One region of the Anaeromassilibacillus sp. D41t1_190614_C2 genome, then DNA from elsewhere that is predicted to be linked to it. Evidence: a T-box and tRNA genes for the amino acid it is inferred to sense, from the RefSeq annotation. Region 1 holds a T-box; the other holds one or more tRNA genes.

What was found. A T-box is a leader RNA that pairs with one kind of tRNA and senses whether it is charged. The one in region 1 lies ahead of tyrS (tyrosine--tRNA ligase), so its partner is inferred to be a tRNA-Tyr.
Region 2: it encodes a tRNA-Tyr, which carries the amino acid that the T-box ahead of tyrS (tyrosine--tRNA ligase) is inferred to sense. The anticodon was not compared.

Annotation. Positions count from the first base shown of each region.
Region 1 is NZ_JADMOD010000002.1:206,748-225,647, forward strand. Features, by position in the region: gene I2G69_RS04095 (T6SS immunity protein Tdi1 domain-containing protein) at 1-405, shown strand, start outside; gene I2G69_RS04100 (hypothetical protein) at 448-933, shown strand; gene I2G69_RS04105 (DUF1266 domain-containing protein) at 1,119-2,297, shown strand; gene tyrS (tyrosine--tRNA ligase) at 2,552-3,781, opposite strand; T-box leader at 3,836-4,079, opposite strand; gene recN (DNA repair protein RecN) at 4,109-5,785, opposite strand; gene I2G69_RS04120 (arginine repressor) at 5,792-6,241, opposite strand; gene I2G69_RS04125 (NAD(+)/NADH kinase) at 6,243-7,085, opposite strand; gene I2G69_RS04130 (TlyA family RNA methyltransferase) at 7,097-7,915, opposite strand; gene dxs (1-deoxy-D-xylulose-5-phosphate synthase) at 7,980-9,842, opposite strand; gene folD (bifunctional methylenetetrahydrofolate dehydrogenase/methenyltetrahydrofolate cyclohydrolase FolD) at 9,876-10,733, opposite strand; gene lgt (prolipoprotein diacylglyceryl transferase) at 10,757-11,920, opposite strand; gene yfmH (EF-P 5-aminopentanol modification-associated protein YfmH) at 12,021-13,301, opposite strand; gene yfmF (EF-P 5-aminopentanol modification-associated protein YfmF) at 13,298-14,581, opposite strand; gene I2G69_RS04160 (DMT family transporter) at 14,987-15,919, shown strand; gene I2G69_RS04165 (alpha/beta hydrolase) at 15,916-16,668, shown strand; gene I2G69_RS04170 (O-acetylhomoserine aminocarboxypropyltransferase/cysteine synthase family protein) at 16,731-18,005, opposite strand; gene I2G69_RS04175 (hypothetical protein) at 18,128-18,505, opposite strand; gene I2G69_RS04180 (dipicolinate synthase subunit B) at 18,677-18,900, opposite strand, start outside.
Region 2 is NZ_JADMOD010000006.1:777-14,378, forward strand. Features, by position in the region: gene I2G69_RS06320 (DUF4317 domain-containing protein) at 20-1,150, opposite strand; gene I2G69_RS06325 (ammonium transporter) at 1,613-2,854, shown strand; gene I2G69_RS06330 (P-II family nitrogen regulator) at 2,875-3,258, shown strand; gene I2G69_RS06335 (phenylacetate--CoA ligase family protein) at 3,684-4,985, shown strand; gene I2G69_RS06340 (ACT domain-containing protein) at 5,002-5,442, shown strand; gene I2G69_RS06345 (ADP-ribosylglycohydrolase family protein) at 5,648-6,646, opposite strand; tRNA gene I2G69_RS06350 (tRNA-Tyr) at 6,935-7,020, opposite strand; tRNA gene I2G69_RS06355 (tRNA-Thr) at 7,121-7,196, opposite strand; gene I2G69_RS06360 (HAD hydrolase-like protein) at 7,287-7,952, opposite strand; gene I2G69_RS06365 (YjdF family protein) at 8,462-8,881, shown strand; gene I2G69_RS06370 (YybH family protein) at 8,948-9,337, shown strand; gene I2G69_RS06375 (DNA alkylation repair protein) at 9,479-10,198, opposite strand; gene I2G69_RS14195 (methylated-DNA--[protein]-cysteine S-methyltransferase) at 10,185-10,658, opposite strand; gene I2G69_RS06385 (class I SAM-dependent methyltransferase) at 10,662-11,441, opposite strand; gene I2G69_RS06390 (ABC transporter ATP-binding protein) at 11,652-12,413, opposite strand; gene I2G69_RS06395 (FecCD family ABC transporter permease) at 12,410-13,558, opposite strand; gene I2G69_RS06400 (ABC transporter substrate-binding protein) at 13,542-13,602, opposite strand, start outside.

The DNA.
Region 1 (18,900 bases):
AAAGGGAACGCCGTTGTTCATCAGCACCTGTTATTTGAAATGGGAACGGACAATTCTAGTGCTGCAAAGCCTGACGATATGTGGTCGCAAGCCTATGAAGCCAACCCCCATGTATTTGAATTGGAGAACGGCGGTTTAATGGTTAGCTTTCCCTTTTCGGAAACGGTGGATACCATCTTGCCAATAGCACCAGAAACGCTATACGAGATTGAGGGAGAGACGGTTTCGCTGTGGGCGCTGACGTTTGTTAGCTTGACAAAAGAGGAAAACCTCGGCTTTTTGGAGTATCACAGGGCTTTGCAACGGCTACAGCCCTACATTGTAGAAACAAGAGGGGACTATCTATTGATCCGTGGCATGAGCCTGGCGGAGATGGAATGTGTTTTGTCGGACGCCATAGATTGATCGCCATTCATTTTCAAAAATACATATTTAGGAGGAAAAAGTATGGGCTTTTTTAGCAAGTTGTTTAAGGGACCGGAAATCGATATGGAAAAGAGCCATGCAAATGCAAAGAAAATGCGCGCTCTATTTAACCAGGTCGTTGAAGGCGGGGACAATTATAGGCTGATTTTCGGATATACCGAGGATGTGAGCCGCTTCAATTATGGATTTGTTCATGGGAGTAAAACGAAAATCGGAAATTTAATTGTCGGCTGGAACGAGGCCAGTCAAACGATTGTGGTCGTTCCCACGGTACCCGATCTTTCCGGCTGTGGTGATCCGACCTACTATCGCCGCTCTGAAATTTTGAAAGCCTATCGAAACAAATACCCTACCGATGCGTTTATCATTTACCCAGATAAAAAAGGATATATCGGTATCAATGCCTATGATTGGCTGGAAGATGAAAAGCTATATGTCTATGTTTCGCAGGACGAGGAGTTGGCCGCTTTTACTGACTTCTTTATGAACAGATTTGCAACAAAGTGAGGTTAAAATGCCTTTGGGAGAAATTGGAGCGATCCTGCTGTTCCTTTTGGTGGTATTTATATTTGGTAATCTGTGGTTTCATTTTATAGAAGCAATATTAAGACGGATCAAAAAGCTGTTTACACGCCGCCAAAAACCTCCGGCATGGCATACGCTCCCCCCTGATGAGGAGGACAGAAAAAAAGATGGATATAAACGAAATTAGGAAACGGGCGCAACAAGCCCGTGAGAAGGCCGCCGATGCGATGAAAAAGACTTTTGAAAAAAGCGAAGAACTGGTTAATAACCTCGAGGTTTCCAGCTCTGAAAAAGAAGCATCTATATCTGCTGCTGAGGCAGAGGAACAGATCCATGCCAGCACGGAGCGGCAAGTAGAAATTCTTGGTCAGATATTAGGGGCCGATGGTGTGGCACAAATGGCCGTCAATGAGGAACTATTACAAAAAATGGTCAATGAGAAAGTCGCTGAAGCTACTGCTTCCACTACAGAGAACTTGATGGGGCAACTTTTTGGAGAAGATATGGGCGTTCTCGCGGCGGCTCTGGAAATGCTGGAGATGGAGGATGCCGACGAAGAGGAAGAACCCGTATGGAATTTAGAACTGGAGCAAAACCTTTATATTACCTTGGATGAAACGATGGCTCGGCTTGAGGCCATCCCTGAGCCAGAACCGATTCCTTACCAAAAAAATGACGCAAAATGGGAACGCTTTGGCATCTTGCTGTCTGGTATTGTATCGACCCTTAACGACCACAATCTGTATAGTATGGATGTGGAGGAACATATCCCAGTCATGGAACAGAAAGTCGTGTCCCTTGTACGCCGCTCCTGGGGGATAAATGGTCGTAGCGATCTGCTGGATATGATCCGCTATTTAGCACAGGAGGGCTATATCCTGCGGTATCAGCTTTATAGTGAGGCATCCTCGCCGGAGGAACTGATAGACGAAACCATGGACGAGGATGACTGTGAGTCTACCAGGCGGGCATGGCGGTTTGCACAACGGTATAAAAGCCAATATGCCCCTGGCTTTATGGCTGGATGGGATATTGGCCGGGCGGCGATGCTGACCCGTTGGGGCTGCTATTTAGGCTGGCTCACGGAAAGCGAAGCTGTTGGTATTCTCTGGGATCTCTCTCAAAAGGTTGTGGAGGAACTGCATAGCTGGCGCGAATTTGCCCAGTCTTATCTTTTTGGCGGTCTTATGTGGAAATTGCTATGCGGTGACAGCTCCGCTGGAAGTTACCTGGGCTATATTGCAGACGCCGCCACAGACCTGTTGACTGGAAAAGCAGAGCAAGACAGCGGACAATGGCGGGATTGCCCTTGGCCTGCACAGAGAAAAATCGGTTTCACATTGTAAACCTTTCGAAAATTACTGTTATTCACCAGCCTCCAACGGAAACGGCATATAAAAACGTTGGATTGGCGGCTATGCGGAAACGCAGGAAAGAAAATTAAGCAGCCGCCCAACGGGAGTATTTCATTCTGAATGGAAAAAGGATAAAAGTCAAAGGACAGCGTATCGTCCCAACTGCTGTCCTTTGACTTTTTCTGCAAACTACAATAAATATCCCCCGGCGGCGGAGCCGGGGGATATTTATTCATTGGTCTTGGTTATTCCAGTGTTACTTTGTGGAACACTTTCTTACCCTTTTTAATAATCACATACTTCTTTTCGAAGTCCTTCTCCAGGGAAAGTTTCGCAGAAATCGACGGTACCTTCACATCGTCTACCGCAACGCCGCCCTGCTCAATCAATCTGCGGCCTTCCGCGCGGGACGGAGCAAGCTTTGTCTTAACCATCAGGTCAAGCACGCCGATTTCCCCGTCGGTGAAGTCCGCCTCGGTGATCGCAGTAGAAGGCATATTGTCGGTATTTGCGCCCTTGCCGAACAAGGCGCGCGCACCCTCCTGGGCCTTCTTCGCCTCTTCTTCGCCGTGGATCAACTTGGTGACCTCATAGGCGAGGATCTCTTTTGCCTTGTTGAGCTCGCCGCCTTCGAGCTTTTCCAGCTCGTTGATCTCTTCCAGCGGCAGGAAGGTCAAAATTTTCAGGCAACGGATGACGTCTGCGTCGTCCACATTGCGCCAGTACTGGTAGAATTCAAACGGCGAAGTCTTTTCCGGGTCGAGCCAGACGGCGCCCTTTTCGGTCTTGCCCATCTTCTTGCCCTCGCTGGTCGTGAGCAAGGTGAAGGTCATGCCGTAGACCTCTTTGGCCTCTTTGCGGCGGAGCAGCTCCACGCCGCCGATGATGTTGCTCCACTGGTCGTCGCCGCCCAGCTCCATCACACAGTTGTAGCGATGGTTGAGCTCGAGAAAATCGTAGCTCTGCATCAGCATGTAATTCAGCTCGAAGAAGGAGAGGCCGCGCTCCAAACGCTGCTTGTAGCACTCTGCCGCCAGCATCCGGTTGACGGAGAAATGCACGCCCACCTCGCGCAAGAAGTCAATGTAATTCAGGTTAAGCAGCCAATCGCCGTTGTTCGCCATAATCGCTTTCCCCTCGGAAAAGTCGATCAGGCGGGACATCTGCTTCTGGAAACAGGCGATGTTGTGGTCGATGGTCTCCTTGGTGAGCATCTTGCGCATGTCGGTCTTTCCGGACGGGTCGCCGATCATGCCCGTGCCGCCGCCGAACAGGGCGATCGGCACATGCCCGGCCTTCTGCATCCAGGACATCACCATGATCTGGACAAAGTGGCCCACATGCAGACTGTCCGCTGTCGGGTCAAAGCCGATGTAGAAGGTGATCTTGTCGTTGTTCAACAGATCCCGGATCTTTTCCTCGTTGGTCGTCTGCGCGATTAAACCGCGCGCTTTCAGTTCGTCGTAAACGCCCATTTGTTTTCCTCCATTCTGTGTTGGGGGCAAAAGAAAACGCCCCCTGCGATTTTTGCAGAGGGCGGAGAAATTCCGCGGTACCACCTCAGTTTACCGCACCCTCACGAATGCGGCCTCATGGGTACAACCATACCCGTGCGCGTTAACGTGCGCCACCCCGGCCGGATCTACTGACCATCTGGCGTTCCACCCGGCGGCTCCAGGATGTATTTCCGCAGACCGCTGCTCCCGCTTCCACCAACCGCAGGCTCTCTTTGCCAGCCGCATTCCGCGTACTTCTTCCCTTCGATGCCATTGCTCTCATTATATCCAACGGGTTTCAAACTGTCAAGGCGTTTTCTTCGCCATTTGCAGCATTTCTTCCGCATTTTGCAGCAAAAGCTCGGTGATCTCGGTGCCGCCCATAATCCGTGCCAACTCCCGTTTGCGCCCCTCATGATCGAGCGCTGTCACGTTGGTGTAGGTGCGGTCGTGCTCCACATGCTTTTTGATCTGGAAATGGGCGTCCGCCAGGGAAGCGATCTGCGCCAAATGCGTGACACAAATCACCTGCCGGGTGCGCGATACCTCCCGCAGCTTGAGCCCTACCTTTTGTGCTGCACTGCCGCTGATCCCGGTGTCAATTTCGTCAAAGATCAGCGTTCCGATGTGATCCGTACCCGCCAATACGGTCTTGATCGCCAGCATGATCCGGGAAAGCTCGCCGCCCGAAGCGATCTTCGCCAATGGCTTAGCCGGTTCGCCCGGGTTGGTAGAGATCAAAAACTGTACTCGATCGCATCCGGAGGGACTAAGTGCCCCTTCCTCGCGCTGTACCAGAAACGTCACGTTCGGCATGTCCAGGAAGGTCAACTCTTCCTGCACGCGCTTTGCAAACAGAGCGGCGACCTCTTGCCGCTTGGCGGAAAGCGCTTTTGCACAGCGCCAAGCTTCGGCCTCGGCTTCCTGATGTTCTTTCGTCAAACGCGCGATATGCGCATCGGAAAGTTCGATATCGGAGAGCTGCTTTTTGCAATCTTCCAAAAAGGCGAGCATCTCCTCCACGCTGCCGCCGTATTTCAAGCCGAGCCGGTACAACTGATCCAACCGGCCTTCGATCTGCTCCAATTCCTCCGGATCGTACTCCAAGCCATCGGCCAGGCCTCCGATCTCTGTGTTACAGTCCTCCAGCTCGTATTGTACACTGCGCAGCCGCTCCTCCAGGGAGGCTGCCGCGGGCAGATACCGCCCTGCATCGGCCAGGGCATCCGCTGCGTCGGTCACCGCCGAGAGCGCCCCTTCCGCCTCGTCCTCTCCATCCAGCGCCAACTTCGCCGCCTGCAACGCACCGGCGATCTTTTCGCTGTTCCGATAGAGGTCGCGCCGTTCGGTCAGCTCTTCCTGCTCTCCCGGCCGCAGCTGGGCCGCCTCCAATTCGCCGATTTGATAGGTCAGCAAGTCGATCTGCCGCGCTTTCTGGGCTTCATCCATCTGGAAGCCTTCCAGCTCCTTTTTTACGCGGTTCATGCGGCGATACGCCTCTTGATACGCCTGCAGGAGCGCTTGGGGAACGCCCATCCGGTCCAGATAGCCCATATGGGACTCCGGGGACAGCAGCCCATAGCTCTCATGTTGGCCATGGATATTGATCAGCTGTGCGCCGATCTCACGCAGAACCGAAACGGTCGCCGGCCGGCTGTTGATGCGGCAGGAGGATTTCCCCTCTGCGCTGATTTCACGCTGCAACAGAAGCGTCCCGTCCTCCTCCGCTGCATATCCAAGCTCCCGGATGGCTTCCAGAACGTTTTCCTCCACATCGGAGAATGTTGCGCTGACAAAGGCAGAGCGCGCCCCTGTGCGGATCAGATCCCGCGAAGTGCGCTCCCCCAACACGGCGTGCAGCGAATCAATCAAAATCGACTTTCCTGCGCCTGTTTCACCCGTAAGGACGTTAAAGCCTCCTTGAAAGTCGATGGATGCCCGCTCAATCACCGCGATATTTTCAATATAAAGCTGGGTCAACATCGCTCATCACCCGACAATCCTTTTCAGTTCCGCCACCAAGCGTTCCGCGGATTCATCGTCCCGCGTCACGACAAAGATCGTGTCGTCCCCCGCAAGAGTCCCCACCACGGATTCCCAATGAAGGCCGTCCATAGCGGCGCAAATCGCCTGTGCCATTCCGGTCAACGCCTTGATGACGACGATGTTGCGCGCGCAGTCAATGGAGATGGAAGAATCCGCCAACAGCGAAAAGAACTTAGAAGACAGGTCCTTTCCCGTTTCCTTGCCGGTCGAATAGCGGTATTTGCCATCGTTGGAGAGGGTTTTCACCAGCCGAAGTTCCTTGATGTCGCGGGAAACGGTCGCCTGCGTCACATCAAATCCATCCTCCCGAAGGAGCCGCAGCAGTTCCTCCTGCGTGTCGACGCTGTGTTCATTGATAAGCTCCAAGATTTTGGCATGCCGCCTCGTTTTCATTTCAGGATCTCCTCTCCGCTAATTTTTGATTGAGTACTTCATAGAAATTGTTCTGTTTGAGCTTGATAATCTGCGCCCGATACCCTGAACGCCGGATATAGATGGCGCATTGGTCCGGCACCGGAAGCGCGCGCTCCCCGTCGACGGTCAAAAAGACCTCGCTGTCCTCATCCCGCACCGCATGGGCCTCTAAAACGGCATCGCCGCCAAAGACAACGGTCCTGGCAAACAGGGAATGCGGACAGATCGGCGTCAGCAAAATACACTCCATGCTTGGGTCGATCACGGGCCCACCTGCGGAAAGCGAGTAGGCGGTGGACCCGGTCGGCGTGGAAAAAATCAGGCCATCCGCCCGGTAGCCGCACATATTTGCACTGTTGAATAGCACCTTAAAATCGAGGATTCGGGAGAGCGACCCGCGGGAGATCACCGCGTCGTTCAATGCGTAATACGTCTGATGCGCACCGTCTAACACAGTATCCACCTGCAAAAGCATCCGGTTCTCAACGGCATACTTTCCGGTGACAAGCCCTTCCAGCTTTTCCAGCTCATCCGCTTCCAAGCCTGCCACAAATCCCAGGCGGCCCACGTTGATGCCCAACACAGGCTTCCCGGCCATCGCCGCATGTTTGGCCGCATGGATGATGGTCCCGTCGCCGCCGACCGCCACAACAATGTCACAGGCCGCCAGCCCCTGATAAAAATCTTCACAAAACTGGACGCCGCTCTCCGGAAAGTCCATCCGATACCGGCAATCCATCGAAACTTCCATCCCAAAGCGGTGCAGTTGGCCGACGATGCGTTCCGTATGAAACAGAGCATTTCTCTTGGTTAGGTTTGGCATAACAAAGACATTCAATGCGACTCACCACCATTTAACACCCTGTGCGACTCCTCCACCAGCGCCGGAATATCCAGAGGGACGCTGTGGGTCTGCTCGGATTTGGAGAGGAACGCCAGGTATTCGATATTCCCCTCCGGCCCTTTCACCGGAGAGAAGGTCAAACCTTCCACCGAAAAGCCGTTTTCCAGGACAAAATGTACGATCTTTTCCACCACTTCCACATGGATAGAAGGCTCGCGCACCACGCCCTTCTTCCCCACCTTGCCGCGCCCGGCCTCGAACTGGGGTTTGATCAGGCATACCGCCTGCCCGCCATCCGCCAAGAATTTCCGTGCCACAGGCAACACTAGGCATAGGGAGATGAAGGAAACGTCCACACTGAAAAAATCCACCGGCTCCGGGACCTGTTCGTCCGTCAAATAGCGCACATTGGTGCGCTCCAAATTCACCACACGCGCATCGGTGCGCAGTTTCCAGGCCAACTGCCCATAGCCGACGTCGATGGCATACACCTTTCGCGCACCGTTTTGCAGCATGCAGTCCGTAAAACCGCCCGTGGATGCGCCGATGTCCATGCAAACCTTGTTTTCCAGGGAAATGGGAAACTGCTCCATCGCCTTTTCCAGCTTCAGCCCACCCCTGCTGACATAGGGGAGCGCCGCCCCGCGCACTTCAATCTTCGCCGTAAGCGGCAGCATGGTGCCGGGTTTATCAGATTTTTGATTGTCCACATAGACGTTGCCCGCCATAATCATAGCGCGCGCCTTTTCACGGCTCTGCGCAAGCCCCTGCTCAAAGAGCAGGCAATCCAGCCTTTTTTTCTCCGCCACTTTTTTACTCCTAATATCTCTATTTGTATCTCTGTTTTCAGGGTATATAGTATAATTTTTGATTCTATTTCCAATTCTGTAGGGTGTCCGTCACCGTGCGGTATATCCCGTCGGCGTCCAATCCCAAATCATGCAAGGATTCCTGCATGGTCGCGTGCCGCACAAACCCTTGGATGGCGCGCAGTACATAGGCGCCGTGGAATCCAGCTTCATGCAGCAGATGTTCAAAGTGCTCACCCACGCCGCCCTGCTCGATGCCCTCTTCAAAGAAAAAGACATGCTTGGCGCCCTTGGCGGCCTCGACCGCCCCGGCTGATACCGGCTTGATACGGTTGAGCTTGACAATATGCACAGAAATCCCCTGCTTTTTCCAACGGGAAAACGCCTCGCATGCGAACGAAAACAGACGGCCATACGTTACCAGCACGGTACCGGCGCCTTCGTCCCCATAGAGGTCAAACGCCTTCCCACTCGGTTGATAATCGTACGGGCGGAAAAGCTGCCCTCCCCGCGGGTAACGGACCGCAGCCACCCCTTCGCAATCGTACAGCGCCGTTTGAAGGTCTTTCCGCAGCTCGTCGTAATACGCGGGCGAAAACACCGTGCAATTGGGGATGGTATTCAAAAAGGCCGCATCAAAAATGCCCTGGTGCGTCTCGCCGTCCTCCCCCACCACGCCAGCGCGGTCGATGGCAAAGGTGACCTTTACATTTTGCAGCGCCGCGTCGTGGATGATCTGATCATAGCCGCGCTGAAGGAACGTCGAATAAATCGCACACACCGGCCGCATTCCACCGGCCGCCAGCCCGCCCGCAAACGTCACAGCGTGTTCCTCCGCAATGCCCGTATCGAAAAAGCGGTCTGGGAACCGTTTGGCAAACTCGGTCAGGCCCGTCCCCATCTGCATCGCTGCCGTAATCGCACAGATGCTCCGGTTATTTGCAGCTGCCTCGCAGAGGTACTGCCCAAACTGGCTGGAAAAGTCCTCGCTGTTGGAGAGCTTCTTGCCTGTGTTCACATCAAACTTGGAAATCCCGTGAAATACGCCGGGGTTCTCCTCCGCAAAGGAATACCCCTTGCCCTTTGCCGTAATAACATGCAGCAAAATCGGGTGCTCAATGTGCTTGGCATTTTCCAAGACCTCCAATAGCTGCGGAAGGTTATGACCGTCAAAGGGACCGTAGTAGACAAAACCCATATCTTCGAACAAGGTATTGTTGTACAGCAGATGTTTGACCGCCGTCTTTGCGCCGGAAATAGCGCGATGCAAGGAGGGGCCTACCCCCGGCAGCTTATCGAGCGCGGATTCCAGATTCCCCTTAGCGCGCAGATACCCCGGTTTGGTGCGAATCTGCGCCAAGTAGCGCGCCATCGCCCCCACGCTGCGGGAGATCGACATCTTATTGTCGTTTAAGATCACAATAAAATTCTTTGGGAAACGCCCTGCATTGTTCAATCCTTCATAGGCCATGCCGCCCGTCAAAGAACCATCCCCAATGACCGCGATCACATGCCCCGGCTCGTGACGGACCTTCTTCGCAACCGCCATCCCGTAAGCAGCAGAAATGGCGGTGCTGGCATGCCCTGCATTGAACGGGTCATACGGGCTTTCCGCCCGGTTGGGATACCCGCAGAGGCCGCCGCGCGTGCGGATGGTGTCGATCTGCTCCCGCCGGCCTGTGAGGATCTTATGGGTGTAGGCCTGATGGCCCACATCCCAGACAATCTTGTCCTGCGGCGCATGGAACACCCGGTGCAGGGCAACGGTCAATTCCACCACGCCCAGGTTGGAGGCCAAATGGCCGCCGTTGTGAGCGACCGTTTGAATAATCTTCTCCCGGATCTCCGAGCAGAGCATCTCCAACTCCTTCTCCGAGAGATTCTGCAAATCGTCCGGTTGATTGATCTGATTGATAAGGTTCTCCATCCGAAAGCCCCCAGTATTGCACTGTGGGCCGTTTTACATCGAAAGCCCGTTTTGCAGCCGGGCCGCCGTCAGGGTGTTGCGCAGGAGCATGGCGATCGTCATGGGCCCCACGCCGCCCGGAACCGGCGTGATATATCCAGCGATCTTCTCCACCTCGGCAAAGTCCACATCGCCGCAGAGCTTGCCGTTCTCGTCGCGGTCCATTCCCACATCGATCACAACCGCGCCGGGCTTGACCATGTCTGCCGTGACGAATTTCGGTTTGCCCACCGCAGCGACCAAGATATCCGCGCGTTTGCAGATTTCCTTGAGGTTTTTCGTCTTGCTGTGGCAGATCGTCACAGTCCCGTTGTTATGTAGCAGGAGCATGGCCATCGGTTTGCCGACAATGTTGCTCCGGCCGATTACGACGCATTCCTTGCCCTGGATCTCAATATCCTGCGAACGGAGCAGTTCGATGATGCCCGCCGGCGTGCAGGGCAGAAAATGGAAATTGCCGATCATGATGCGGCCCACGTTGGAAGGATGGAATGCGTCCACATCCTTTTCCGGCACGATGGCCTCCACCACAGCTTCTTCGTCCAAGCCGTTCGGCAGCGGGGACTGCACCAAAATGCCGTTGATGTCCTTCTTGTTGTTCAACTTCTCAATGAGCTCCATCAGTTCTTCCTGCGTGGTCGTGGCAGGCAGGGCATACTCTTCCGAATAGATGCCCGTCTGTGCGCAGGCCTTTTTCTTATTGTTTACATAGGTGCGGGATGCCGGATCGTCGCCGACGATGACCACCGCCAGGCCGGGCGTCACGCCCTGCTGCTTGAGCTGCTCGACTTCCTCTGCCACCTGTGCGCGCACACTTGCGGAAACTGCCTTCCCATCAATCAACTTTGCCATTTCCAATTCCTCCTATACCAATTTTAATCTTCCTGATGTCCATTGTCTGGATCGTCCGATCCTTCTTCCCGGGAACCCTCCGCCGGTTCATCCGGCACGGGAGTTTCCGAACGCTCTTCCTGTACAGCTGCTACCGGCTCTTTTTCTTCCGGCTCCGTCGGGTTCTCATCCTCCAGGCTGGCCGGTTCTGTTTCTCCCTGCGGTTCCTGTAAGGATTCTATCTGTGTCAAAGCATCTGCGTCTGCTTCTTCTCCCGCAGATTCCAACTCCACAGATTCCCCATCCACAGCTGTCTCCACGGAATCCCCCTCCGTTTCCACCAATTCCTCCGGCACCGATTCCTTGAGGGCATTCATCGCCATGACCTTGGCGGAACCACATCCGGAAAGGCTCGTGCGGTTTCGGAATACAATCAGCAGGACAACGCCGGCCAAAACCGTGGCAGCTGCCACCAGCTGGGAGACGCGCAGATCGAAGAATGGGGTCAGTAGGCTGTCCGTGCGCAATCCTTCGATGAAGAACCGGCCGAAGCCATACCAGACCAAATAGAGAAGAAAGACCTGTCCGTCGTATCTTCTGAATTTCCTGCAGAAGATATGTAGCAGGACAAATCCCAGCAAACACCATACCGACTCATAGAAGAAACAGGGATGTACCGGGCCGTTCACCACCGCCTGGGTTCCCTCGCTGACCATTCCCCAGGGCAGATCGGTCTGGCTGCCGAACGCCTCCTGATTGACAAAATTTCCCCAGCGGCCGATGCCCTGTCCAATCAAAAAGCCCAATACTGCAACATCCAATACCGCCGGAACCCTTAACTTGCAAATCTTCGCGGTGATCACACCGCCCAGCAATCCACCGATGATGCCTCCATAGATGGCAAGCCCACCCTCGCGGATATTAAAAATCTGCATGGGATCGCGGATATAGAGATCACCTGGATAGAACAATACATAGTACAGCCGTGCCCCGATGATGCCAGTGACCATGCCGACCAACACGCAGTTGACCAGCTTATCGCTATTGATATTCATCTTTTTACAGCTGAACATGGCATAGAGGAACGCCAACATAAATCCGACGGCGATGATGATGCCGTACCATGCGATTGGAGTATCCCCGATGTAGAAAGCGGTGGGGTCCACATGGAATTCCCAGCCGAGTTTTGGAAATTGTACCGTATACATTTCAAGTCCACCTTCCCCGCGCGCGGTAAAAAATCAGGAAAGCCGCCAAGCTCCGCGCGGGAAGCCTGGCGGTTTATTCTATTCTGCCTTGATAAACGGGTTACTCGACCGGATACACAACCGACAAGGCCGAGTAAGCCGGGTCAAGCTGCTCTTCCAAACGTTTCTGAACAGATTCCAGTGTTGCATTCGCCAGGTCGTCGATATAGGTATAAAGCTCCCGGCCGGCAAAGGCGAAGGACGCCATTGAATTGGCGATATTGTCCACGCTGTTCAGCGCGGCGATGTTCCGGCCATAGAGCGCTTTCTTCGCGCGCTGGAACGCTTCCTGATCGATCCCTTCCCGGCGCAGGCGGTCTGCCTCTGCGCGAATCTCCTCCGCAACGCGGTCCGGGTCCTTGGACTCCCCGGAGAAGATGATCGAGGCGTAGCCCGGCCCTTCAAAATACTCGTATCCAAACGAGGATTCGTTGACCAATCCCGCATCCAACAGGCGGCGGAACAGCGGTGAGGCGTCAGAGGCCATCAGCTCCAACAAAATTTCGGTCTCCGCGAGTTCCTTGGTCGTGCGCCGGCTCACGGCATTCTCCTTGAAGCCGAGCTCAAACAGCGGCGTCACAACCGACAGCTTCTGTTCCACACGCGGCTTGACAACCTCGCGCGGCTCCTCCTCAAAGATGCGCTCGATCTCCACCGGCGCAGAGGGCTTGAGCATCCGGTCGCAGAGATCCAGCACTTTGTTCAACTCCACGTTGCCGGCAACGCAGAGCACCATATTATTCAAATTGTAGAAGGTATGATAGCAGCGGTAGAGCAGCTCCGGCGTGATCTGGGCAATGCTCTCCACCGTACCCGCGATATCCACCTTGACCGGGTGCTTGTGATACAGCGCCTCCAACAGGTTGAACATCACACGCCACTGTGGGTCGTCGTCGTACATGCGGATCTCCTGGCCGATGATGCCTTGTTCCTTTTGCACCGTCTGCTCGGTGAAATAGGGGGACTGCACAAAGTCCAGCAGAATCTCCAGCGACTCGTAAACGTTCTCCGTGCAGGAGAAGAGATAGCAGGTCACATCAAACGAAGTATATGCATTGGCGTTCGCACCGGTCTTGGCATACCGTGCAAACGCATCCCCGTCCTCGCTCTCAAAAAGCTTGTGCTCCAAATAATGGGCGATGCCCGCCGGTACCGTACAGGCTTCCGCCTCGTCGGAGCGCTTGAAGGTGGTGTCCACCGAACCGTAGCGGGTTCCGAAAACCGCATAGGTGGAATTGTTCTGCTCCTTTGGATAGACAAAAATACGAAGGCCGGAGGGGTGCTTTACCTCATAGTACCGGTCCCCCACACGGCCGCTCTTTACTTCTCGAATCACATTCATTGCGCATCCTCCCCATTTCCCACCAAGCAGTATACGGTGTCTAAAGTCACCCGGTTGGCCGCGTCGATGATTTCCTGCCGCGTAACGGCGTTGATCTGTGCGGCAGCTTCCTCCGGCTGCTGCGAATGGCTGGCAAAGGTCTGGGAAAGATACCAGTTTTCCAGTCCGCCCAAGGAGTCCGAAAGCGTCCGGTAGCTGTTGCAAAGGCTCATCTTTGCCGCTTCCACTTCGCTCTCGTCAAAATTCCCCTGCTTTACCTCATCGAGCTGGCGCAGGATCTCTTCCTTCGCGCGCTCCATATTCTTTACTTCCACGCCGCTTTGCACCAGCATAATCCCCTTCATGCTGTTGTAGGACGCGCTGCAATAATAGCACAGGCTCAACTTTTCACGCACATTTAGGAACAGCTTCGAATTCGGCGTACCGCCAAACAGGGCCGCCATCAGGCGCGTGGCCGGGACCTCTTCGTCGGGGGTTGCGGTGCCGGTCCGGAAGCCCATCACCAGCTTGCCCTGCGCCACATCCATTTTTTCGGTCACCGTGTTGACCTTTTCTGCCGAGCGCACCACCTTTGTCGTGCAGTCGGCCGTCTTACGGCTGCCGAGCGTCTCAAACGCAGCGCGGAACCCTTCGTAAACCGGCGCGGGGTCGCAGTCGCCCAGCACCATCAATTCGATCTTTGCGGTATCCAGAAGGCGCTTCCACGCCGCGGTCAGAGCGGGGCGCTCCACCCGAGCGATGTCCTCCTTGCCGCCGTAGCGGTTGACGCCATACGGTTCATCCGCACACATGATCGCTTCACAGCGCTGGCGTGCATAGGTGCGCTTATCGCTGTATTCCGAATCGATCAGTTCCATCGTCTGGCGCTTTTCCTGCTCAAAGCCGTCCTCCGGGAAAAGGCCGTCCACCAGGGGCGGGTCAAAGAGAATGCTGCACAGCAGCTTTGCCAGTTCCCCGGAAATAGCCTCGCCCTCCAGCGCATAGCGGTCCGCGATGCCGGAAGCCGAGAGGGAAAGCACCTGCAAATCGCCGAGCTTCTGGACATCTGCATTGAGGGATGCGCCGTAGAGTTCGGCAAGCCGTTGCCCCAGCTTCGTAAAGTCGGGATATTCCCGGCTGGCCCGGCTGAGCAAAAACGGCAAAAGCGCATTTTCCGCCGCGGTCTGACGGCTCATCGGCACGATCAGATGGGCTGAAATGCGCATCGTTTTGAATTTCGTATCGCGAATACTTCTAAAATTGACACCGTCACAGATCGCACGCTGTTCAATTCCGATCATTCCATCATCTCCAAATTAAAATCAGTATGCAAACAGAAACCGGAAGCCGCATCGCGGGACAAAGCGCCGCAAACATTCCCACGGCGAAACGGCTGCTGCATGGTTTCAATATCGAACGCCCAGGAAACTTGGGACTGGCTGGCCAATAAACGCCTGCCTTCCGTTAGGGCGTGAAGTTATTATAGCACACCCTGCCTGCTAAGAAAAGGAAAAATCTATGAACATGCAAAAAACGCGGCTATTTATACACCGTCCGCGCGTCTGCCCCCTCCTTGCCATTCCTTGGACAGGATGGTATAATTTACGCAAAGAACTGCGGGGTGTTGTGAAGCGGAAAAAGCAGCATCCCGTATTTTTTCGGGCAATTTGCCCGAATGAAGAACGAGGGAAATGGAAGGGATCTATTTGTATACGAAAAAACAACTGCGGCTGGCGGAATTGGGCCTTCTGATTGTCACGATCATTTGGGGGAGCGGCTTTGTCGTTGTCAAAAGCGCGACTGGCAGCCTGGAACCTGCCGCTATTGTCGCGCTTCGCTTCGCAATCGCAACGATTCTGATGTGCATTGTCTTTTTCCCCCGGCTCAAGCGGATTGATAAGAGCTGTATCAAAGCAGGGGCGCTCGCCGGATTTTTGTATTTTCTCGCCTTTTATCTACAAACACTGGGAGCAAAATACACTACAGCGGGGAAAAATGCCTTTTTGACGGCAATCTATGTCGTTTTAGTCCCGTTTCTATATTGGATCATCCAAAAACAGCGCCCGGATCTCTACAATGTCTCGGCAGCCTTTCTTTGCATCATCGGCATTGGGCTTCTCTCCCTAAATGCGGATTTTTCCATCAATCAAGGGGACGCCTTTTCCCTTTTGGGCGGGGTAGGATTTACGGCACAGATCGTCGCCACCGCTATTTTAACCCAAAAGCAGGACCCTATTCTGCTTTCTGTCACGCAGTTTGGCTTCGCCACCATCTTTGCGGCGGTCACCTCGCTGCTGACCGAACCTATATCGACGCATCTTGCACCCGATACACTTACCTATATTCTCTATCTCGGCGTATTTAGCACCATGATCGCCCTGCTCTTGCAGACGGTTTGCCAAAAATACGTCCCCGCTTCAAACGCGTCGCTGATTATGTCGCTGGAGTCCGTATTCGGCTGCATCTGCGGAATCCTCTTTCTGCACGAAGAGCTCTCCGGGCGTATTCTCGCGGGCTTTGCCTTGATTTTTGGGGCGATGCTGCTTTCGGAGGTCAAGCCCGCATTTCTGCGCTCCGGTTTCCGGCGGCTGTCCGCCCCTCCAATCCATAGCAAAAAGAAAGAAGGCTCGGAACCATGATGGATCTCTCGCAAAATCCGCTCTGCCGTCCGTTTGACTTCGCGGGGAATCCCCGCCACGGCATCCTGTTGGTCCACGGCTTTACCGCCACCCCAGGCACCATGCTGCCGTTGGGGGAGGCTTTGGCCCGGCGTGGCTACCGGGTCAAGGGGATCTTATTGCCCGGCCACGGGACAACGGTGGACGACATGGAACACCGCCGGTGGCCTGAATGGATTGGCGCCGTCCAGGATGGGTTCGACCAGCTGTCGCAGGAATGCGAGCGCGTCAGTGTGGTTGGCCTTTCGATGGGAGGAACGCTTGCGCTTCTGCTGGCACAGACGCGCCCTGTCTATCGCGCGGTACCAATTTGCGCTGCGTTGCGCGTGCGCAACCGCGCCAGCCGTTTTGCGAGACTGATCTGGCCGGTGATGCGGTATCATACGGATTCCCCCCATCCCTCCTATGGGGAATTCCTGGCGGAATACAACGCTTGCTACGACCGCACTCCCGTCCGAAGCGTTGCGGAGCTCAACGCATTGATCGCACACACCCTTCACGGATTAAAAACCGTCCGGTGCCCGCTTCTGGTGGTCCGCGCAGGGAAGGATGAAACGGTGGCACCGGAAAGCGCTGAAATCATCATGAACCGTACAGCCTCTTCCAAGAAGCGGCTGCTGACGCTGCCGGACAGCCCCCATGTGTGTACGCTCGGGCCGGAACGTGAACGGCTGTTTCGGGAAATTGCCCGCTTTTTGGACGCACGGTAAAAGCCGTTATAAAACGATTAAAGCCCCCGGAATTTTATCCGGGGGCTTTGCTTATTCCAAATTTATACCTGTGCCAGTGCCTGCTTGATGTCGTCGAGAATATCCTCTGGATTTTCAATGCCCACGGACATACGGATCATATCCGCACTGATGCCGCCTTCCACCAGCTGCTCATCGGTCAACTGGCGGTGGGTGGTGCTGGCCGGATGGAGCACGCAGGTGCGCAGATCGGCCACATGGACCACAATGGAGGCGAGCTTCAAGCTCTCCATGAACTTGGCGGCTGCTTCTCTGCCGCCCTTGATGCCAAAGGAAATGACGCCGCAGGTGCCGTTCGGCATGTACTTCTGCGCCAGATCATAGTATTTGCTGCTCTTGAGGCCCGGATAATTGACCCAAGCGATGCGGTCGTCCTGCTCAAGGAACGAAGCGACCTTCAGCGCATTGGAGCAATGGCGCTCCATGCGTAGGGCGAGGGTTTCAAGGCCAAGGTTCAGCAGGAATGCGTTCTGCGGGCTGGCCTGCGCGCCCAAGTCGCGCATCAGGTGTGCGCGCGCCTTCGCAATATAAGCCGCATTGCCGAACTGCTTGCAATAGACAACGCCGTGATAGGACTCGTCCGGCTCCGTAAACTCCGGGAATTTGCCGTTGTTCCAGTCAAACTTGCCGCTGTCCACAATCGCGCCGCCGACCTGGACCGCATGGCCGTCCATGTATTTGGTCGTGGAGTGGATAACGATGTCCGCGCCGAATTCAAACGGGCGGCAATTGATCGGGGTGGCAAAGGTGTTGTCCACAATCAGCGGCAAGCCATGGGCATGCGCTACTTTTGCGAACAGCTCCAGATCGGTCACAATCAAGGCCGGATTGGAGAGCGTCTCTGCAAAGACACAGCGCGTATTCGGCTGGAAGGCTGCATTCAGCTCTTCTTCGGTGCTTTCCGGGGAAACAAAGGTAAAATCGATCCCCATCTCATGCATGGTCTTATAGAACAGGTTGAAGGTACCGCCATAGATGGCGCTGGAGCAGACGACATGCCCACCTGCGCGGCAGATATTCAAAACAGAAATCAGAGACGCCGCCTGTCCGGAGGAAGTCAGCAGCGCGCCAACGCCGCCCTCGAGCGCCGCAATCTTCTTTTCCACTGCATCGAGCGTCGGATTCGCAAGGCGGGTATAAAAGAACCCATCCTGCTCCAGGTCGAACAGCTTGCCAAGCGTCTCCGCATGGTCATATTTATACGTTGTGCTTTGTACAATTGGCACCACGCGCGGCTCCCCATCTCCGGGCGTATAACCCGCATGGATGCAATTGGTATCGATATGATACTGACTCATTTCACCATTCCTCTTTTCACATCTAAAATTTATACAGACCGCCGTCTTTGGAACCGGGCGCCGGCCAGCCGTAGAAACTTTACCGGCGCCGGTTTCAAAAACATGGTTTCAAACACAGTTTATCAGGGATACAGCAGGGATTTCACCCATCCCGCGGCTATATCTGTCACAGTGACTACGGCCCAGATCAACAAAATAAAAAGCACCACTGAAATCGCGCGCACAATAAACCGTTTGCGCGGGCTCATTTCAGCAGCTTCATCCGATTCCCCATCTGTCTCTTCCCGGCCGGTTACGCCGATGCTATGCATGAGGTCGACAGCCTCCTGTATACGGTTATACGGGACATACACATTTTTGTTGCACTTTCCCCCGTCCCCCGCATAGGCAGACGCAACTCCCTCCGTACCACAGACACGCTCTTCGTGCGGAATCTTGCTGTCATCCAATGCTGCGCCGATTCTACGGCACTTTTCCTCCGTAGCAGTCAACAACATCACCGGATCGCCCTCCTGGGGTTCCCGCAACTTGTTGCTATTACAGGCGGGACAGCGATATCCTTCTTTGATCAACACCTGACACCTGGGACAATACCGCATCGTTTCACTTCCTCTCTTTTCCTGTACCATCATAGCACACGAACGGGCGCTATGGCAATCTTTTTATCCGCTCTAACCCAAAATTGGTTGGAGCTGCCGCCCCTCTAAGGCCGCCAGTGCCGCCGGAAGCAGCTTTTCAAAATCTGCCACCAGTGAGTACGGTTTTTTCTCCGGATCGTCCTGTGCAAAGGGAACAAAATAGACGTTCTTCGTGTTGAGAAGCTTTCCGATGTTCTGTGCGGAAGCCGCCAACGCGTCGTTTGTAGCGAGCGCCAATAGCACCGGACGGCCAATGC
Region 2 (13,602 bases), on a different contig from region 1:
TCCTCTTCACGCCTTTTTCTTACGAGATATGGATCTGCACGCCGTTTACTTCAACCCCTTCTTCCGCACGGATCAAAATATACTTCTTGCCATCGATCACACGTGTTTCCAAAAGATCGCTGCGCTCCGGATTCACCCGGATCGTGACGTCCGGCGTACAGACCTCAAATTGCTTGCTATTGATAATGTTCCGCGGACGGAGCTCCGTATCTGCACCAAATACTGTATCATATTTTTCATCGAAAGTGGCCGTCCGTTCTTCCGGCACCCCACAGGATTCCAATACCCGCTTGACCGCTGTTTTCGAGAGCACCAGGGGCTCTACTTCTTTGTTGGCCTTATGCTCTTCGATCATGCCGCTCAACTGGCCATGCACCGATTGCACCACATCATAGCTGCAATCTTCGGCCAACGTTTCGCCAAGGATCGATTCAAAGGTTTCCTTTTGCTCGGCCGCCGGCATGGGGACTTCACAGTGGAACACCGCGTCCACGAACTCCTGATGATTCTCCGCAATATCGCGCGTATAGTAAAGGGCACTGTAGATATTGGTGCTTCGGTCTTCAAATGCAGGAAATAAGAAACCGATCTCCGGCGCCGCAACAATCCAATCCTCCTTCCGGTTGTGGAACATATTCTCGTTTACATAATAACTCAATGCCGGTTTTGTCATCTTGACCGGGCAGATGCTGCACAAGAAATAGGAATATACTTCGGAAGAGGCGTCCTCCTGTTGTTCCCCGTCCTTGGAGCGGTAAGGGACATCGTATGTATCATACGCCAGCAGGATCACATAATGCCCCTCGATAGACAAAGACTGGACAATCCGCTGGAAAAGCGCCTGCGCCGCCTCTTCATTGTTGAGAGAAGAATTCCGAAGTTCCATTAATAAGCTATGTTCCTCGCTATCTACGACTTGGCGGGTGGTGAAATCAATATCAATCAAATTTTTCCCCAGCGTCCCAGAGAGCGTCCTCTTTAAGATGGCCAAGAGCTTCTCCGATTCTTCCTGCGGCGTCAGCGCGAACGACTGGCGGAATTCAGATACAATCTCCCGCTTATCATTGACATAACAGCCCCGAATATAGGCGATATTACTTTTCTCCGGCCGGAACCGGCGGCGGATTTCTGCGACTTCTTTTTCGTTCATTACAACCCCTTCTTTCTCTAATGAATCCTCTATTTCCACTGCATATCCGCTGGCAGGCAGATATGCGCCTTAAAATTCCCCGATACGGTTTTGCAGCGTCATCGCTATATTGACGCCATGCGTACCGGCGTCCTTCAAATGCCCCCGTCAAAGAGCCGGAACTATTATAACACACAGCCCATCCCTCTCAAAATGTTTCTTCCCGCTTCGACAGGATGTTCCAGATTCGCACGATCCCCATGCCCCGTATGCTCTTTAATCTGGAAATCCGCGCCTGATGCGATAAGGCCAGAAAACCAGATATATTTTAACCAGGCATATTTTAAAAGCATCGAATGAAATTATAAATTGACCATTGACTTTTCTAATTTGCTTCGCTATAATAGTAGCGAGCAAAGGCGTTCCCAAGGGATGGGAACGCCTTTTTTTATTTTATTTTTAAATTTTTAGGAGGGTGATCGTATGAGTACAGGGGATAACGGTTTTGTACTGATCTGTGCGGCGTTCGTATTCTTTATGACGCCAGGGTTGGCTTTTTTCTATGGGGGCTTGGTGCGGCGAAAAAACATCGTGAACACCATTATGGCTTGCGTTGGTATTATGGGCCTCTCCGTCGTTATGTGGATTGTATGCGGCTTTTCCCTATCCTTTGGTGCGGACCACGGCGGCATAATCGGCGGCTTGGAGTATATTTGCCTCAATGGTTTGGACTTTAATGAAGCATTGTCCTATGCGCCGACGCTGTCGTCGCTCACGTATGTTGTTTTCCAGATGATGTTCGCCATGATTACGCCGGCGCTGATCACTGGCGCTGTGGCAGGACGTATGCGTTATAAGGCGCTGTTTCTCTTCATCGCATTATGGTCCTTGGTTGTCTACTATCCCATGGCACATATGGTATGGGGAGCCGGTGGGCTTCTGGCCGAAATGGGGGCTGTCGACTTCGCCGGCGGCAACGTTGTCCATATCAGCTCCGGTGTGAGCGGTTTGGTCCTGGCGATCCTTCTCGGCAGGCGCAGCGGTGTGGAACACACATCCTATCGTGTCCACAACATCCCGTTTGTGTTTTTGGGCGCGGCGATTCTTTGGTTTGGCTGGTTCGGATTCAACGCCGGCTCTGCGCTGGGCGCCAACGGCCTTGCCGCGCATGCATTTTTGACGTCGGCCCTTTCCTCTGCAACAGCCTTGCTGGCCTGGATGCTGATCGACGTCATCAAAGATGGAAAGCCGACGCTGGTGGGCGCTTCCACCGGACTGGTTGTCGGGCTGGTTGCCATCACGCCCGGCGCGGGCTTTGTCCCGGTTTGGGCAGCGATTGTCATCGGGGCGGTGGTCAGCCCCATTTGCTACTTCACGATGAATTTCTTAAAGAACAAGCTCAAGATCGACGACGCGCTGGATGCATTTGGCTGCCATGGCATTGGCGGGATCTGGGGCGGCATTGCCACCGGATTGTTCGCAAGGACGGACATCAATCCAGTTGCGCGATGGAACGGGTTGGTCTTTGGCGAGGCCGGGCTCTTTACCGCACAGGTCGTCAGCATCCTGATCACAATCGCAGTCGCCGTGGTGGGGACGCTGGTGTGCGTCGGGATCACCCGGATCTTTACCAAGCTGCGGGTTGAACACAAAGAGGAACTGCTTGGGCTTGATATGACCCAGCATGGCGAGCGGGCATATCCGTCGTTTAACGGTTTAGACTGATGAAGGGGGATACATAGAATATGATGTATAAGGTAGAAGCCATCATCCGCGAGGAAAAGCTTGAGGACATCAAGGAAGCCCTGCATGAAATTGACGTCAACGGCGTCACGGCTTATCAAGTGATGGGGTTCGGCGCCCAGCGCGGTTATAAAACCGTCGTGCGCGGGCAGGAAATCGACGTCATGCTGCTGCCAAAAATCAAGCTGGAAATCGTCGTCTCTTCGGAAGAGTGGAAAGACAAAACCATCCAGAAGATCAAAGAGGTTGCTTATACGGGTGAAGTGGGCGATGGAAAGATTTTCGCCTATGAAATTACCGATGCATTAAAGATCCGCACCGGTGAGACCGGCTATGCGGCGCTTCAATCCGCAAGCGAATCCGGCGAAACCCCATCAAGGGCCTAACATACGGTTTATATCGAAAAAGCAGCTGCCAGCGAAAACCGGCAGCTGCTTTTTCGATCTCTTAGACAGCTCCGGGTTGTCAGAGCCTCTCAGAAAATGATTCCACTTTGAATTTTTACGCAAAACAACCCCACAAAATATTCTTCGAAATGCGCTTTAGCCATTCCTCCATCCGCTCAGGCGCAAAAACGAGGTCCCACGGAATCCCTTCCCGGCCGCAACAAGCCCCAGGCGCTTTAGGCTCCGGTATTTCTCCAAATCCATTTCTATGGTGGAAAAAACAAAAGATACGCCAATAGAAACGTCCACATAAACGCACTAAATATATTTACTTTATCTAGGTAAAATGGTATAATCTCTATAAAATCGTTGGATTCCTACACGATTATCCCATTATCATTATATAGAAAGGAAAGATCCCCTTTATGGAGCATTATTATCAATCTGAAATCGAGTGTGCCAGCCGGGAACAAATCAGAGCTTGGCAAAACGAGCGCCTGATCCCGACCGTGAAACGTGTCTACGAGAATGTACCTTATTACCGTCATCTGATGGAGGAAAAGGGCGTTACTCCAGACGATATCCGTTCCGTTGACGACCTACATAAACTCCCCTTTTTAACCAAGGAAGATTTGCGCCAAGCATATCCATACGGCCTATTGGCTGTCCCGCTAGAGGATTGCGTGCGTATCCAGTCCACCAGCGGCACAACCGGCCGCCGGGTAGTCGCTTTCTATACGCAACACGATATTGACCTGTGGGACGAATGCTGCGCCCGTGCAATCGTGGCGGCCGGCGGCACCAAAGAAGATGTGGTACACGTCTGCTATGGCTACGGCCTGTTCACCGGCGGCCCCGGCCTGAATGGCGGCTCCCATAAAGTCGGTTCCCTAACCCTGCCCATGTCTTCCGGCAATACCGACCGGCAGATTCAGTTCATGTGTGACCTGGGCTCCACCATCCTCTGCTGTACCCCTTCCTATGCCGCCTATCTGGCAGAGAGCATTATTGAACGCGGCCTGCGGGATAAGATCAAATTGAAGGCCGGTATCTTCGGCGCAGAAGCATGGAGCGAGGAGATGCGCCAGGATATCCAAAACAAACTAGGGATCAAAGCGTACGATATCTATGGCTTGACCGAGATTTCCGGCCCTGGCGTCGCTTTTGAGTGCAGCGACCAGCACGGTATGCACATCAACGAAGACAATTTTATCCCTGAAATTATCGACCCAAAAACCGGTGAAGTGTTGCCGGAAGGCAGCGTCGGCGAGCTGGTCTTCACTTGTATTACCAAGGACGCTTTCCCGTTGCTTCGTTATCGCACACGTGATATCTGTGTGCTCAATTACGAAAAATGCCCCTGCGGGCGTACCCATGTGCGTATGTCCAAGCCGATGGGCCGTAGTGACGACATGTTGATCGTCAAGGGTGTCAATGTATTCCCGTCTCAGATCGAAACGGTATTGCTTAACAAGGGATACCCTGCCAACTATCAGATCGTCGTCAGCCGTGAAAACAACAGCGATAAGCTGGAGGTCCAGGTAGAGATGACGCCCGAGATGTTCTCCGACAACCTCTCTCAAGTCTCTTCCCGCGAAAAGGAACTGGTGGACGCTCTGAAAGCCATGCTGGGAATCTATACGGTTGTGAAGCTTGTAGCGCCTAAGAGCATTACCCGCAGCGAAGGCAAAGCGGTACGTGTAATCGACAAACGCAACCTGTACTGAGAAAGGAGCTTTGGAAATGACTATCAATCAGATCTCCGTATTTCTGGAAAACAAGCCTGGACAGCTGGCTGAATTCACCCGGCTTTTGGAGGAAAACCAGATCGATATGCGCGCTCTTTCCATTGCCGAAACGCAGGATTTTGGAATCCTGCGCCTGATTGTAGACGACCCCTATAAAACGGTCAATGTCGTCAAAGATGCCGGCTATATCTGTGCGGTCACGCCGGTCCTGGCGGTTGAACTCTCTGACAAGCCAGGCAGCCTTGTGAAACTGCTCACTGCACTTGGAGAAGGCGGCATCAATGTGGAATACTCCTATGCCTTTATTGCACGCAAAAAGGATGTGGCTTATATGGCCTTCCGCGTCAACGATCCGGAAAAGGCCGTAGGGGTGCTGGTTCAGAACCAGGCACGCCCCCTGTCGCAAGACGACTTGTCCTCTTTGTTCAGCGACTAATAAAAGCATATGGCAAAACGATCCCAATAAACGTCAAAAGGCATCCAACAGGCGCCTGTTGGATGCCTTTTTGTGCGCACACTTTTCATATTGCCGCTGCGGTTGCAATGGGCGAAGGTCCCCGCAAGGCTTCCCCTATCGCGTGTTTGCTCCATGGTTGCAATTGCAGGAATTTTTTAATTTGAAATTGGTGGACCAAATGGTTTTATCCGTTGCTTCCTTCCACATTTCCAAAGCAGTGATTAAAAAACGCCTTACTTTTCCACTTCAAGCCGCCACATTTTGCAAGTTTCTCGAGCCAGTGATTTGGGATTGCTTGCACGCCATACCATAGCCCAGAAAGGCCGCCGGCAACGGCAGCTGTGGTGTCGGTATCCTCCCCCAGGCGGATCGCTGTGAGCATGCAGTCCTGATAGCTGGGAGTCTTCAAAAGGCACCATAGCGCTGCCTGCAAGGTATGAATCACATAACCGCTTCCTCGGATCTGTTCTTCCGGCCATAGATCAATATCCTTCAACAATTCAAACTCGGGATATACATCTGCAAACTCCGATTTTTGTTTATAGTAAGATAGCGCGGACAAAACCCCTGCTTTTACTGCGTCCCGCAAATGGCCCCCACGGTATAATTGGAACACCACTGCGCAATAAACCCCACACGCCATCAGGCACCGCGGATGTGCATGTGTGCATTTTGATATATTGTGGACGATCAAGGCGCTTCGATCATCCAACTCTGAAGTTTTATATGTTCCTATAAGATACAAGGCGGCCGGTAAGATCCGCATAAGGGAGCCATTGCCACAACAAAATTCAGCTGTTTCCCCACACTCCAGAGGAGGGGCGCCCTTACAAAAAGCAAAGATTGCATGCTTTGTTGTCCCTCCCACATCAAACACCTCGTCATGGGCCGTATTGGCCGCATTCCAAAGCCAATCCGAAAAACGAAGCATTTGATCTTCATAGTCAACCCCTTTTTCCATAAAGGAATCCATCATGCATAGCGTCATACTCGTATCATCCGACCAGGTGCCGGCTGGCTGGCCATGCGCGCCGCCGCCCCGCATGTCTTTAATGGGGGTGCGCGCCAGTTCATCCCGGCTCATAAATTCAGCAGGAACCCCCAGCGCATCGCCAACGGCGAAGCCCAGGATCGCCCCTTCCACCCTTTGCAAAGGGGTTATTTGTATATGTGGGAACTCCATATTCGTTGCCTAACTCCTTTCCTTTATCTGATACGCTCCATTTTATCAAAAAATTTGCAACCCTGCATTCATGTTCCAGACATGCTAGGATAAAAGTACCCCGATCTCTTAAAAAACGCTAGGCTCCTTCCTATCATAAGCAGCTGCATACAGACAAAAAGAGCCTAAACGCAGGTTGCATCCAGGCGTAATCTAAGGTGGGTAGGCACTTTAGATGCAGTGAAAGGCACGGGCAGCAGGCGGTGAAAAAAGAAAAAGTCTGAACGCAATTCGCGTTCAGACTCACTTTGGTGGAGGAGGATGGATTCGGACCATCGAAGCTGAAAAGCAACAGATTTACAGTCTGCCCCCTTTGGCCACTCGGGAACTCCTCCATATGTGCCGCCCCTTTTCAGAAGCAAGCTTGTCTCTGGCGCTGACAGGGAACCTTTCCCAAACACCAAGCTCCGTGTCCGCCAAAAGCAGATAACCTGCTGGAGCTGGTGAACGGACTTGAACCCCTGACCTGCTGATTACAAATCAGCTGCTCTACCAACTGAGCTACACCAGCATTTGCATCACTCAAGAGTGCTTGACTAATATACCATACTTTTTGTCCATTTGTCAAGCCCGAAATGCAAAGATTTTTGAAAAATTTGGTTTAATTTTCGTTGGAAAAGAGATAGGGCCGCAGGGCGTCCACCGAATCCGCAAACCAGACCGCCCCAGCCTCTGCTAGCTCCTCTTTTGTCCCATAGCCATAAGCTGCCGCCAAAAAGTCCACCCCAGCCTCAACCGCGCCGCGCGCGTCAAAATGGGTGTCTCCGATCATGACAACCTCGCGCTTTTCTGCGCCGCCGCACTCCCGGATCGCCTGCGCAATCATCTCCGGCTTGCTGGAATGGAATCCGTCGGGCCCGGCTGCCACCAGCGCGTCAAAATATGTTCGGATGTCATACGCTTGGACGATGTGTTCCAAGATCGGCTTTGGCTTCGAGGAGGCCGTCGACAGCTTTGCGCCGGAAGCTTTCAAATCCTTTAATAGCGCCTCGATTCCCGGATACAGGCGGTTTTCTCTCCAACCGATCCGGTTATACCGCTGGCGATACAGCGCAACGGCCTTTTCCGCCTGCTCCTGGCTCATCCCGCAAAAATTGCGCATGCTCTGTCCCATGGGCGGCCCGATAAATTTGCGCATGACCTCCGGCGGAGGGACGGGAAATCCCATCTCACGGATTGCATACTTGGCGCTGTTTAAAATTCCCTCGCCCGATTCGCAGAGGGTTCCGTCCAAGTCAAACAGAACAATCTTATAATTACATTTCATCGGTAGTTCCTCCGTCCTTCCATTTCCCGGTTGAGACTTTGATCCATAGGCCACCTGCTGCCGCCTGACTTGTGCAACAGCCTGTCCGCTTTGCAAAACCTGTCCGCAGCCATACTAGTATATCCTAATTTGTCGGGAAGCTTCCTCCCGGTGGGGCTTTTTCCATTCTGCCTCCGTCTCCTGTAGACGTTGTGGTTCTACGCACACCTGTTCCGGCCATCGGAAAGTTCTCCCATACGTTTTCCAACTTTAATCCATTTTCCCCTATCCTGTCAAGACAAAGGCTATAAAAAGCAAGTTAAAAACATGTTTTCCAAACCGGAGAGAAAAAGCCAGCATCCCTTTCCGGAAGCGCTCTTGCGGGCTAAGCAAAAAGACGGTATGATAGAGTGGCAAGGATAAAAACACGGCGCGGTTGGTAGTCCGCGCGCCGGGGATCTCCCGGCCAGTAACCCTCCCTCCCATGGGTCGTCCGTTCTTTGCAGGATTATACAATGGGAGGAATCAAAATGGACACAACAGCAGCGAAACTCACGGTATTTTTTGAGGAACCGTTTTGGGTGGGCGTCTATGAGCGCACCGAAAGCGGCCAGGTGGAAGCATGCCGGGTGGTCTTTGGCGCAGAACCCAAAGATTACGAGGTATACGACTTCCTACTCAAGCACTGGGATAGCATGCGGTTCAGTCCACCCGTTGCAGCAGAGGGAATCCCCTCGCAGATTCGGAACCCCAAACGGGCGCGGCGCGCAGCAAAGCAGGCGCTTTGCCACACCGGAACGGGAACCAAATCGCAACAGGCCCTGCAAATGCAGCGGGAACTGGGCAAACAAGAGCGCAAAAAAGTCCGCAAACAGCAATCCGAAGAGGAAAAAGCGCGGCGGTTTGCCCTGCGCCAACAGCGCAAAAAGGAAAAGCACAGGGGCAGGTAAACATCCTGCTCCGCATCCTTTTCCACCGTATTTTAAAGGCTAGCGTTTTGAAAGGAGTGTTGATCGATGAATCCAGAGATTCAATCTCTCATCCAGCAGGCGGATCAGGCGATCCGTGAGGAACGCTTTGACGACCTGATGGAATTTTATACGGAGGACGCCGTCTTGATGATCAATGGGGAAAAGGAGGCCCATGGCAAGAAAGCCATCAAGGAAGCTTTCATCCAGATTGCCGCCTATTTCCAGAACAGCCTCGTCCCCACACAGGGAAAAATGCGGATGACCGAAGCGGGGGACACGGTCCTGGTCCTGTCGCAAACGCTTCTGGACGCGGACAATAAGGCGGAATCTGCGTACAGCATGGAGCGCCGTGCGACCTATGTCTATCGCCGCATCGGTGGAAAATGGCTCTGCGCCATTGACAACTCCTATGGGACCGCCCTATTGGACGACTGATGAACCACATTCAAAAGAGGGGGAAGCCGCTGTTGATACAGTGGCTTCCCCTTTTTTACGATCCGTTGCTCTGGCTTTGTGATCGTTTCCAGTTGCGGCCTTCTGGCCTTATTTCCCCTTGACCAAGCAGCCTAAACGCCGTTACCGGCGCTTCATGGCGCGCAGCCGTTCCTTTTCCTCCCTGCAGATTCGCCGGGATTCGGTCATCTTTTGCAACGCCTTGTTGAAAGGGAACGTATCCAGCCGGCTATTGGGCAGATAGGCCATGGTCCGCTCCGGAAAGCGCGCATAGCATTCCGCAAGCGCCCAGGCGACTGCCATCTGCGCATAATACCCCGTATGCCGGACATTGTCCAGGGTCTCCAGGACACGGTCGATGAACGCCTCTTGGATGAAGTGATCCAGGAGCATCACGACGCCGAAGCGCACGTCAAATTCCCGTTCGGAGGAAAAATAGGGCCGCAAAAACGCCCACACCCGTTCCGGATCTTTGCGGACAAACTTCAGGGTGTTGCAGAAGCTGTCGCAGGTGGACCAGTCGCCAATCTCCGGGACGAACGCCTCCGTATAAGCAAGCAGCTCCTCTACATCAGCCTTTGCATAGCCGATCACCATTCCGCGCAGGAGCGTCTCTTCAAAGCACTTCCCCTTTTCCGCGCGGAAAAAGGCGCGCCAGTCCCCGCGCGCAATCCGCTTGGCCAACCCACGCAGCGCAGGCAGCCGCACGCCCAGCATGGGCGTTCCCCCTGGAATCAGGCCGGAAGCAAACGCCCGATAGTCCGGTTCTGCCATCGCCTGCAATTCCTTCCGGACAGCCTCCCAGCCCCATTCCATATTCAAAGATGCATCAGCGCGCCCCATACCGTCTCTCCAAATCCAAAAGGGTTCTTTTACACTCCAATCCGCCCGCATAGCCTGTCAAGCTGCCGTCCGCCCCCACCACGCGGTGGCAGGGGATAAAAATCGGGATGGGATTGCAGTGGTTCGCCATACCGACTGCGCGGCACGCCTTGGGGCGGCCAATCTGCGCGGCGATTTCCCCATAGGACCGCGTCTGCCCATAGGGGATTTCCTGCAAAGCGCTCCAGACCGCTTTCTGAAACGCCGTACCTTCCGGCGCCAATGGCAAATCGAACATCTTCCGCTCCCCGCGCAGGTATTCCCGGAGCTGCTCCGCCGCTTTGCGAAGCAGTTCCGTTTCGTGTTGCACAACCGTTCCCGGCACCTCTTCGCCGGGAAGCCGCAGAAGGGCAATCGCGCCCCCATTTTCTCCAATCGCGATGCGACCGATTTCAGTGTCGTATAGAAACAGACCGTCCACGCTTTACATTCCTTCCTTTTCCGGTTTTATCGCGCGGGTTGCGATATAGGTGGGCGTGAAGTCCCGCAGGCGTCCCTGGCCGGGCCGGTCGCGGTCGTCAAAGAGGTCGGTCAGCCGAAGCCCCGCTTTTAACTGACCGCCGATCTGCTCTTCCAGCGAATGGCTGAATTGCATGCCGTCCCCGTCCCGCATCAGCTTTTCAAATTGCTCCGGGTTTTTTAACGGGTTAAACGGAAGCGCATTTTCCACCACAAGCGTCTGATCGTCGTTGAACAAGTAAGGGATTCCATTGTCCATCCCCGCCAGAAGGATGCCGCCCGGCTTGAGAATGCGGTAACATTCCCGCCATACCTGGTATACATCCTCGATGTAGCAATTGGAGACCGGATGGAAAATCACGTCAAACTGGCCGTCCGGGAAGGGCAGGGGCTTGGTCATATCGCCGCGCACAATCTGGATGGAATAGCCCTCGCGTTCCGCCACCATCCGCTCGCTTTCCAGCTGCTTTTTGGAATAGTCAAACACCGTACAATTTGCGCCCAAAGCGGCAAAAACCGGCATCTGCTGTGCGCCGCCGCTGGCCAACCCCAAAAGCTGCGCCCCCTTGAGCGCTGGAAACCAGCTGTGCGGCACCGGGCGCATCGGCGTGAGATATACGTCCCATGTCCCGTTTTTTGCCGCCAAATAGTCCTCGTGGGAGATCGGGATTCCCCATTCGATCCCGTCCTCAACCCACTGATCCCACTGTTCCGCGTTATATTTTGTGTACTGTTCTCGATTCATCGGTTTCCCCTCTTTCTTGGCTGGTTTCATCATTGCTATTTCTATTATAAAGCCGTATCCCAATCTCTGCAAATCCTTTTGCGGAATTTTCATGCATTCCTTTCCAGCCCGCGAACCAAACAAATTTTATCCGGCCCTCAATTGCCCCGAAAAAATGCACGCCAAAGGGCCTGCCTTGGAGGAAAACCTCCAAGGCAGGCCCTTCCCTTTTTATTTTGCCTGATAGATAATCAAAAGCTGCCCGTCTTCATCGGTGCGGACCTTGGCGCGCACGCCATATACCTCTTCGATCATCCGCTCTGTAAGCACCTCGCGCGGCGTTCCTCTGCTATAAATTTGACCATCCTTGACCACATAGATGACGTCGCTGTACATGGCCGCCAGGTTTAAGTCGTGAAAAGCGGATAGGACCGTCTTATGCATGGACTTGACGATGTTGAGCAATTGCAGCTGGTATTTGATGTCCAAATGGTTGGTGGGCTCGTCGAGGATCAAAGCCTCTGTGCGCTGCGCCAGTGCGCGCGCCAAAATCACACGCTGTTGTTCCCCACCGGACAGGCTGGAAAACGGGCGGTTTTCCAGCACCTCCATGCCCACCTGCTTCAGGGCTTCGCGCATGATCGCATAGTCCTCCGCTGTATCGCGGTCCATCGCGCGCTTATGCGGCGCGCGCCCCATCAGCACCATATCCTTTACCAGAAAATCAAAATCATAGGCATTGTGCTGTGCAACCACGCCCAAGCGTTTTGCAGCCTCTTTATGGCTCATATGGGAAGGCGGTTCCCCGTCCAGCCGGATGCAGCCCATCTTGGGCTGCAATACGCGATAGATACATTTCAAAAAGGTGCTCTTCCCACTGCCGTTCGGCCCAATCAGCCCGACAAAACAACCGTCCTCCGCGCGCAGGGAGATGTCCTTTAAAATTTGCGTGCTTCCCCAGGAGAACGAAAGGCCCTCTGCATCAATCCTCATGACGGCCTCCCTCCAAACTGATAAGTCTTTTTGACAAGCAGCAGGACAAACGCCGGCGCCCCCACAATCGAAATCAGGATTCCAATCGGCAACTCCGCATTTGGAAGGATCGTCCGGGCCACCACGTCGGCCCAAACCAGGAAGATGCCGCCCGCCAGAGCGGACAGGGGCAACAGCTTCCGATGATCCACGCCGAACAGCACGCGGATTACATGAGGGATCATCAACCCTACAAATCCGATGACGCCCGATGCATAGACAACGAAGCCGACCACCAGCGAGGCCATCACCAGATACACTTGCCGGTAACGGCGCAAATTGGTTCCCAGCGTGATAGCCGTATCGTCCCCCAGCAGCATGAGATTGAGCGTGCGGCTCTGCGTCAAGAAAAAGGCGATCGCCAGAAGCACAACCAAAAAAATCACGCCGTTGCTCTCCCATTCCGCCCCCGCCAAGCTGCCCATCAGCCAGAAGGTGACCGTCATAAAGCGGCCGGGATCGTCCGCCACATAGACGATAAAATTGGAAATGGCAGAACAAACCGAACTGAGCGCCACGCCCGCCAGGACCAATTTGACCGGCGTTGCACGGCCTCCAAGGTGGGAAAGACCGATGACGGCAAAGGATACGCCCAACGCGCCCAAAAAGGCGCAGACGCCGACGCTATTCGAGCCAAAGGCGCCGATCCCCAGCAGGATTGCCGCCGTTGCGCCCAAGGATGCGCCGGAAGAAATCCCCAGGATATACGGGTCCGCCAGCGGGTTTTGCACGACGGCCTGCATCACAACACCCACGGTCGCCAATCCCATGCCGACCGCCACCCCCAGCACGATCCGGGGCAACCGGATATACCAGACGATGTCGTGGGCGGCCCCTTGCGCCAGCGTTGCGGGGTCCCCGATGTGGAACCATTCAAACAGGATGACTTCATACACCTGACGCACCGTCAGGTCCGCGGACCCGACGGTCACAGCAAAAAGCACGGACCCCACCAGAACTACCAGCAAAAGGACGACTGCGCAGAGATATGCCGGTATTCCGTGAAACACGCCGGTTGTAAGGCGCTGGGACAGGGTTTTATCCGTGCTTGGGCGTTTCCCAAGAACGGGTTTATCCCCCCGCTGCATCTTATGCCTCAATCCCATAGAGGCTCTTGAGGAATAGTTTTACCGTATCTTTGGTGCGGACC